4 regions of the Mammaliicoccus lentus genome follow, and region 1 is predicted to be linked to each of the others. Evidence: riboswitches for the same ligand, from Rfam matches in the RefSeq annotation. Region 1 holds a riboswitch; each other region holds the start of a gene.
What was found. Region 1 has a riboswitch for S-adenosylmethionine ahead of gmpC (dipeptide ABC transporter glycylmethionine-binding lipoprotein). Riboswitches for the same ligand answer to the same signal wherever they lie in the genome.
Positions count from the first base shown of each region.

Region 2: it holds a riboswitch for S-adenosylmethionine, as region 1 does, so the genes downstream of both, ACNMOQ_RS03785 (M20 family metallopeptidase) here and gmpC (dipeptide ABC transporter glycylmethionine-binding lipoprotein) in region 1, are expected to answer to the same signal.
Region 3: it holds a riboswitch for S-adenosylmethionine, as region 1 does, so the genes downstream of both, ACNMOQ_RS11765 (hypothetical protein) here and gmpC (dipeptide ABC transporter glycylmethionine-binding lipoprotein) in region 1, are expected to answer to the same signal.
Region 4: it holds a riboswitch for S-adenosylmethionine, as region 1 does, so the genes downstream of both, ACNMOQ_RS10625 (methionine ABC transporter ATP-binding protein) here and gmpC (dipeptide ABC transporter glycylmethionine-binding lipoprotein) in region 1, are expected to answer to the same signal.

Region 1 is NZ_OX344834.1:659,653-661,853, reverse strand. It holds gene ACNMOQ_RS03065 (cation:dicarboxylate symporter family transporter) at 1-309, shown strand, start outside; gene gmpC (dipeptide ABC transporter glycylmethionine-binding lipoprotein) at 347-1,189, opposite strand; SAM riboswitch class I at 1,256-1,362, opposite strand; gene ACNMOQ_RS03055 (methionine ABC transporter permease) at 1,417-2,076, opposite strand; gene ACNMOQ_RS03050 (methionine ABC transporter ATP-binding protein) at 2,076-2,201, opposite strand, start outside.
Region 2 is NZ_OX344834.1:790,223-792,423, forward strand. It holds gene ACNMOQ_RS03775 (S-ribosylhomocysteine lyase) at 1-229, opposite strand, end outside; gene ACNMOQ_RS03780 (GrpB family protein) at 368-910, shown strand; SAM riboswitch class I at 952-1,051, shown strand; gene ACNMOQ_RS03785 (M20 family metallopeptidase) at 1,113-2,201, shown strand, end outside.
Region 3 is NZ_OX344834.1:2,365,804-2,368,004, forward strand. It holds gene ACNMOQ_RS11760 (PepSY domain-containing protein) at 1-459, opposite strand, end outside; SAM riboswitch class I at 590-690, shown strand; gene ACNMOQ_RS11765 (hypothetical protein) at 765-974, shown strand; gene ACNMOQ_RS11770 (NAD(P)/FAD-dependent oxidoreductase) at 1,070-1,981, opposite strand; gene ACNMOQ_RS11775 (RrF2 family transcriptional regulator) at 2,054-2,201, opposite strand, start outside.
Region 4 is NZ_OX344834.1:2,149,944-2,152,144, forward strand. It holds gene ACNMOQ_RS10620 (methionine ABC transporter permease) at 1-234, opposite strand, end outside; gene ACNMOQ_RS10625 (methionine ABC transporter ATP-binding protein) at 227-1,252, opposite strand; SAM riboswitch class I at 1,328-1,434, opposite strand; gene ACNMOQ_RS10630 (thioredoxin family protein) at 1,464-1,787, opposite strand; gene ACNMOQ_RS10635 (toprim domain-containing protein) at 1,744-2,148, opposite strand.

The DNA of each region.
Region 1 (2,201 bases):
GCTCAAATGTATGGCGTACATTTAAGTCTAGTAGAACAACTTATTCTAATGTTCACTTTAATGATCACGTCTAAAGGTATGGCTGCTGTTCCTGGTACTTCTATTGTTGTATTAATTACCACTCTAGGATCGATGGGATTAAATCCAGAAGGTTTAGCATTAATCATTGGTATCGATAGATTATTAGATATGATGAGAACGTGTGTTAACGTAGTAGGAAACGCACTCTCTACAGTCGTTATTTCAAAATGGGAAAATAAATATGACCATGAAAAAGGTCAACTATATTTAAATTCTCTAAAAAAATAACAAAAAAAAGATTCGGCTTGGGGGAGCCGAATCTTTTTTATTTTAATGAATCCTGTATTTCTTTAATTTCTTCTTGTTTTAAATCAACTACAATTTCTCCGTCTTTAGTGTCTTCTTTCAGAGCTTCTTTCGCTTCTTCTGAATGGTATAGCTCAGCAACTCTTTTTAAAGTTTTATTATCTTTATCTTTTGTATTTGCAGCTATAAAGTTGATATATGGTTTAGCAGCATTTGCATCTGGGTTTTCTGAATAGATAGGGTCTTTCTTAGGATTTAATCCTGCTTTAGATGCAACACCATTATTTATAACAGCGATATCTACTTCATCTAACGCTCTAGCTGTTTGTTGAGCATCGACTGCTTTAATATTTAAATTCTTTTTATTTTCAACTATATCTTTAGGACCACCATCTAATCCAAAGTCTTTCTTCAATTTAATATACCCTGCTTTTTCTAATAATTTTAAAGCTCTAGCTTGATTAGAAACGTCGTTTGGTATAACAACTTTAGCACCGTCTTTTAAATTTTTAATATCTTTTATTTGATTAGAATAAATACCCAGTGGAGCGAACACAGTTGTTCTAATTGGTGTGATTTCTGTTCCTTTATTTGCTCTTTGGAATTGATCTAAAAATGCAAAATGTTGGAATGAGTTTAAATCAATATCACCGTCTGACAATGCTTTATTGGGAACGTTATAATCCGAAAATTGTTTAACCTCTACATTAATATCTTCTTTTTTAGCTAATTCTGCTACTTTATCCCATACAGCAGTATCATTTGAAGCGATACCCACTGTTACCTTTTTATCATCTTTTTTATCACCACATGCTGCTAATAGTAAAACTAATGTCATTAATAATGTTAATACTTTTTTCATTTTATTCGCTCCTTTTCTTATGTATATAAATAAAAATCCCTTTTAAGCTTAGCTCAAAAGGGATTAACTTTATCTGCCAAGTTTAAAACTTGATGGATTTAGCACAGTTCTCTTTATAGAGTCCGCTGCTGAGATTTCATCGGGCCATATCCCTCAATCTCTCTTGATAATTTTTATTTGATTAATTCTGATAATACCTATCATATTACTCTAAGTCAATACTTTTTTTAACTTCTTCTTACAATTTTAGACAATACATTACCTAAAGATTGGATAAGTTGTACCATAATGACTAGAATAACGACCGTAATGACAATAACAATTGTATCAAAACGTTGATAACCATAAGCTAAAGCTAAGTCACCAATACCGCCTCCACCTACTGCACCGGCCATCGCTGTAGCACCAATTAAACCGATAATAGATGTTGTTAATGCTAGAATTAAAGACCCCAGTGCTTCAGGTAATAAGAAATGTCGAATAATTTGAAACGGTGATGCTCCCATAGAATGTGCCGCTTCTATGACGCCTGAATTCACTTCTAACAGTGAGTTCTCTACTAATCTTGCAATATAAGGCGCAACATAGACTGTTAAAGGTACTATTGCTGCAGAAGTTCCAATAGATGTACCCACAATCATTTTAGTAAAAGGTACAATAGCAATAAGTAAAATAATAAACGGCACCGAACGGAATATATTAATAACTGGATTTAGCACATGATATATAAAAGCATTTGGCCAAATACCATTCTTTCTAGTTATAACAAGTAAAATACCTAAAGGAATACCAATTAATGCACCGATTACTAAAGAAACAGTAACCATGTATAGCGTTTGGTATATAGCGTCATATAGTTGAGATGAATCTAAAGATGATCCAAACATTATGCTTCAACCTCCTCATATTCAATATTTAAATCTGTTAAATACTGAAAACTATTTTGAATTGCTTCTTGTTCTCCATTCAGACGTAGTGTTAAATAACCTACTGGTGTACCTTGAATGTCTGA
Region 2 (2,201 bases), 130 kb from region 1:
TTACATCTACAACATTATCAGTATGGTTTCTAATGTTTTCAGCCATTAAATGTTCTAAAGAGTGTAAAGCGGGCATTTCCATATGTTCTTTATTTGGTTGTTTAAAACGAATATCATATTTGTGAATAACATCTCCATTTAAACCTTCTTTAATTCCCGCAAGTCTTACAAATGGTGCATCTACTTTAGTGTGATCTAAATTAAAACTTTCTACATTCATCTTTGTCATGAAGATTCCTCCTTTGATTTCGGCATCATTATATCAAGTAAATTTTGAAAAAACAATAAATTCAGATTTCAATTACTTTCTTTATGTGTTACTTTATAAGATAATAAAATAAATTATTCTGAAAATGGAGTGATGTGTATGGAGAGATTAAGAGTCGTCCCATACGATAGTATATGGCAACATCTTTTTTTAGAAGAAAAGAAATATTTACAATCGTTATTAAAAGAACATAGCATAAATATAGAACACATTGGATCTACAGCTATCCCAGGGTTATCAGCTAAACCTATCATTGATATTTTAATGGTGGTAAAAGATAGTGAAACGATAGATGATTATACAAAGGAATTATCTGCACTAGGTTACGAGTCTAAAGGAGAACGAGGCGTTATTGGAAATCGTTATTTTAAAAAATATAATCATAACGGTGATGTCTCTCATCATTTACATATCTATGATGAAGACAGCCCACACATATTGAGACTTATTTCTTTTAGAGATTATTTGAGAACATTTAACGGCGAGAGAGAACGATATAGTCGCCTTAAACATGACTTATCTATAGATTTTCCAGCGGATAGTGTAGAGTATTATCAAGGTAAAGATAGTATGATTAAAGAATTTGAGAAAAAGGCTGAAAAATGGTACTTAAACTCAAATGATGCGCTCGCAAAACATTGACATATCCGAGTGTTAAAGTTAGAATTAAAACAATTTCATACGTATTATCAAGAGTGACTGAGGGAAAGGCCCTTTGACGTCCAGCAACCTCCCTACATGGAAAGGTGCCAAATCCTGCAGTGTTCAACTGAGAGATAAAATTTCGATTGGCGCATTTCCTAACTAAGGAGTGCGCTTTTATATTGGAAAGGTTGTATAGTGAATGAGCAATTTATCGCAAAATATTTTAAATTATATTGAACAAAATAAACACTTATATTTGTCTATGAGCCATCAAATACACGAACGTCCAGAACTAGGTAATGAAGAAGTTTTTGCTTCAAGATTGTTAAGTGATCAACTGAAAAATCATCATTTTAAGATAGAGAAAAATATAGCAAAGCATCCGACTGGATTTATAGCTACATATGACACGAAAATAGAAGGTCCAACGATATGTTTTTTAGCGGAATATGATGCATTGCCAGGCTTAGGGCATGCATGTGGACACAATATAATCGGTACTTCGAGCGTTTTAGCAGGTATTAGTTTATCAAAAGTTATTGACCAAGTGGGCGGTAAAATAGTCGTGCTTGGTTGTCCAGCAGAAGAAGGCGGGGTTAATGGTAGCGCTAAAGCTAGTTATGTTAAAGCGGGTATTATAGACGATTTAGACATTGCACTTATGGTACACCCTGGCCATGAGACGTATGTCACAGTGCCATCATTAGCAGTAGATGTATTCGATGTAAAGTTTTATGGAAGGAGTGCTCACGCGTCTGAGAATGCTTTTGAAGCGATTAATGCTTTAGACGCTATGTTGTCCTTCTTTAACGGTGTAAGTATGTTGAGACAACAAATTAAGAAAACAGATAAAGTGCACGGTGTAATATTAAATGGAGGTGAAGCGGCAAATATTATTCCTGATTTTACACATGCAAGATTTTATACTAGAGCAACCTCACGTAAACATTTAGATGAACTGACTGATAGAGTTCGAAAAATCGCTGAAGGAGCTGCATTGCAAACTGGTTGTAAGTCAGAAGTAAGACCAATACAAAACGGTGTAAATGAATTTGTTATTAATAAACCTTTAGATGAATTGTTTAGAAAACATGCAGAATCTTTAGGAGAAGATGTTATAGAAGATGATTTTGGTTTTGGATCAACAGATACGGGGAATGTAAGTCATATCATACCTACTATACATCCACATATTAAAATCGGACCATCTAATTTAGTTGGTCATACGAAAGAATTTTGCCAAGCTGCAGCAAGTACAATGGGAGATAAAGCATTGATAAGCGGTGCT
Region 3 (2,201 bases), 1.1 Mb from region 1:
TGCATCAGATAACTTAAATGTTTTGTCATTGTCGTCGTCATCTTCTTTTTCGTTTTCAACGTTAGTAACAGAATTATCTTCCGCATTAATCAAGACTTTATTTTCATCTTGTCCATCTAATAATTCAACTTTATAACTCCACTCACCAGTTTCTTTTTCGAATGATATGTCTTTCAAACCACCTTTTTCTTCTTTTTGAGCTGTTTTAACTGCTTCTTCAGGTGATACTTTCACATCATTCCATTTTACAGTTTTTTCAGTTGCTTTATTATCAGATTTATTATCTGACATTGTAGAATCATCTTTATTGTCATTATCTTGACTGTCATTTTCTTTTTCAGTTTGTTCTGATTTTTGATCTTTTTGATCGTCTTTCATATCGTCGTCATCATTATCATTTCCGCAAGCAGATAATACTAGACCTGAAGCTAAAAGTAATGACATCCATTTAAATTTCATAATTATACCTCCTCAAGTTGATTACTATTTATATATTCACAGTTTCTTAATATTTTAAACATTTATTTATTTTATTAGACAATTATTGAATTATCAGTTATATTAATAGAAACAATAAAATAGCTCGTAAGTCTTATTAAGAGTAGGCGGAGGGAATTGGCCCGATGAAACCTCAGCAACAGGCGTAAGTACTGTGCTAAATCCAACAAGTATCAACTTGAAAGATAAGAAGATTCTCTAAACAGCTCTTCTTAATCTTAAGATGAGCTGTTTTATTGTTACTAAAACATTTAGGAGGCAATATTATGAGAACAAGAGACGACATTTTATCAGAATTAGTGGAGTTAAAACAAAACCCACCACAAAGTTTTTCAGGATCTATGTATAAAACAAATAAAAAAAATGCTTTGATTGGTGAACTGGTGGATTTAGAGAATGAACAAAATCCTGAACGCTATAAGCATAAATCACAATTCAATGAGTTCGATATTCATATTACGATTACTAAAAAATAATTAAAAACCCCGCTAGCGTATAAGCAGAAATCTTTATACGTTAGCGAGGATTTTTTATTTACAAAGGATTAAATAAATATTTGAAGATACTCAGGCTAACCTTTTAATGTTTCACCTTCTGCTTCTAATATAATTTGCATTGCTACTAATTTAGCAATATGATTACCACTTGCAGCAGAATCGATAAGTTGTGAAGGCATTGCACCATTTGTTTCACCAGCTACAAATAACCCTGGAATAGAAGTTTCTCCAAAATCATCTTTTTTAATACCTCCATTTTCATCTCTTTCAATTTGAAGTTCTTCTAAAAATGAAAATTTTGTATCCCATTCAACTGATATAATCGCACCATTCCTAGAAATTCTAGTACCATCTTCATATATCACTTCATTTATCATTCCATCTTCATGTTTAAATTCCGATACTTTACCTTGAACAAGCTTTATATTTTTCTTTTTTAAAAATGATTTATCATCTTCGGTTAATTCTGAAAAGTCTTGTGAACTTATAACTAAATCATTAGTCCAATTGCTAACTAATTTAGCCATATGCATCACTAGTTCTGGAGATACATCTACGAGTAATGATTTATTTCTTAATTCATAACCGTCACACCAAGGACAGTAAAATGCAGATTTTCCGTAAATTTCTTTCACACCTTTTATATTAGGTAATGTCTCTCTTAATCCAGTACATAACATAACTTTCTTAGCTTTGTACGTTTCATTTTTCGTTTTCACTATGAAAGTATTGTCTTCTTTAGCAATCTTTTCAACTGTATCTTGCACGCGCGTTACATCTTCATATTTATCAACATCCGATTGTGCTTTTTCCCTTAATTCTTCTGGTGTTACACCATCTTGTGTTAAAAACGCATGTGAAGTCTGTGTCACTTTATTTCTCGCATTATCATTATCTATTACCAATGTTGTTTTTAAAGCTCTTCCTAAAGTTAAAGCACTCGCTAATCCAGCTGGACCTCCACCTACTACTATACAATCAAACATATTTATACCACCTTTTTCACATATATTAAAGAGTCTTAATATCTATAGTTAGCTGTTAAAAAAAGATTTAATTTACATTAAATCTTTTAACGTCTTCGATTTTAAAGATTTCGTCATTTCATCCTCCGCAGAGTTTAAAATAGATTGAACTTTACATTCCGGACCATGATTAAAACTATCTTCTATCATGCTTCTATGACCATCGATTGCAGTAATGATG
Region 4 (2,201 bases), 1.3 Mb from region 1:
TCTAAATAAATTCACTATAAATGAAACAATTGAATAAAATACACGAGAACTTTTAGATGTTCCTTTAGATGTTAAGAACAATAACGTTCCTAGTATTAAGCCAAACACTAGTGTAAAAACTGTTGAAATGACGGTCATGTATAAGGTCTCGTATAACGCTTCCCATACAGCGTCCCATCTCACGTTAGGCATTGTTACCATTTCAGTGATTATTTCACCAAATGACTTATTCATTAATACCCACCTCAACTTTCACACCAAGATTATTTAATTCTTGTTTAATCTGGTCTTTAGAATAGTTTCCATCAGGCAGATGTACAATCATATGCCCAAAAGTACCGTTTTGAGTGAGTTTAACGTCGCCTTCAATGACATTAATATTTACGTTATATTCTTTAATCACTTTGGCTAACACAGGTTCTGAACTAGTTCCACCTACAAAGTTCAGCTTCCATATTTCACCTTCAGGCTGTTCTTTCTTGAAGTCTTGCAACGTTCTTTCTAAATCGTCTGCTTTCAAATCATCCTTAACAAATCTTTGCGTTACATGTGTTTGAGGATTATTGAATACATTGATGACTTCTCCTTCTTCGACAAACTTACCATTTTCCATTACTGCAACATGATCACAAATCTTTCTTATAACGTGCATTTCATGTGTGATAAGTATAATTGTTAAATCCAGCTCTTTATTGATGTCTATCAATAAATCTAGTATTTCATCTGTTGTTTGAGGGTCAAGGGCACTCGTAGCTTCATCACATAATAATACGTGTGGATCATTTGCTAAAGCTCTCGCGATTCCTACTCTTTGCTTTTGCCCACCAGATAATTGAGATGGATAAGCATTTTCACGACCTTCTAATCCTACTCTTTTGATTAACGCTTCTGTCTTTTTATTAATCTCGCTTTTAGAGACACCTGCGATCTCTAACGGAAAAGCAATGTTGTCTTTAACTGTTCTAGACCAAAGTAAGTTAAAATGCTGGAATATCATACTTACTTTTTGTCGTTTTTTTCGAAGTTCTTGTTTTGACAATTTACCTATATTCGCACCATCTACTATAACTTCACCTTCAGTAGGGGTTTCTAACCCGTTAAACATTCGAATCAAGGTACTCTTTCCAGCTCCTGAAAAACCGATTACGCCATATATACTTCCTTTTTCTATATTTAAGTCAACATGGTCAACAGCTTTTATGTCACCTTTTTTTGTCTTGAAAGTCTTTACGACCTTATTTAACTCGATCAAATCTGTTGCCTCCTAATCCTTAAATTAAAAACGCCTCACTCTAATGATTAGAGAAAGGCGTTATTAATTGTCTTTCTCTCATCTCCAAAAGTTTACACTTTCTGTGAATTGGCACCATTTCATATTTATATGACGGTTGCCGGGCTTCTAAGGGCACATCCCTCCACCACTCTTGATAAGAGCTATTACGTATTTAATTAAATTCATACTATCACGATAAGTTTTTATCGTCAATAACTTTTTGAATATTCTCAACTATATACGGAACTGACTGAAATGCATAAATTCTTTTTATAACTTTTTCTTGTTTCATTATAAATAGAACTGGTACGGATTGTATTTCATATTCTTCACAAAATTCCGGATAAAAGTTTAAGTCACATTTGTTTATAGGTAGTTTTGTCATTTCGTTGGCAATATCTAGCATGCGTTCTGAGATTTTACACGTTCCACATGTTGGTGTATAACCGAATAACAAATGTATATCTTCATTAAAAAGCTTGTATACATCGTTCGATATTTCTGTGCGTTTCATGATAACGATACTTCCCTTTCAATACAAAGTCGTGATTAACTTCAAATCCATGATAGTTTAACACATTCGCTAAATATTGTCTTGGGCAACGTGCTACCTCAGTAAAAGTTGAATCTATATAAATATGATGACTTTCACTCACATATTTTTTGAACCATTTTCTTATGCGTTTACCTTCTTTATCTTGATCGACTAATATATACACTTGTTTACCATAAATTTCATCTAAAAGTTCGTCCATTTTTTCGACACCCATTGTACCGTGTGTGCAAATTACGTGAACGGGTTCATTTAATACTTCTTTCACTCGCTTCTTATCTGAAATACCTTCTACGATTATTACTTTTTTAATCATCGCCATGGCCTTCACCTTCTACAAATGAATAATATTATATTTTTACTTCTCAATGAGAT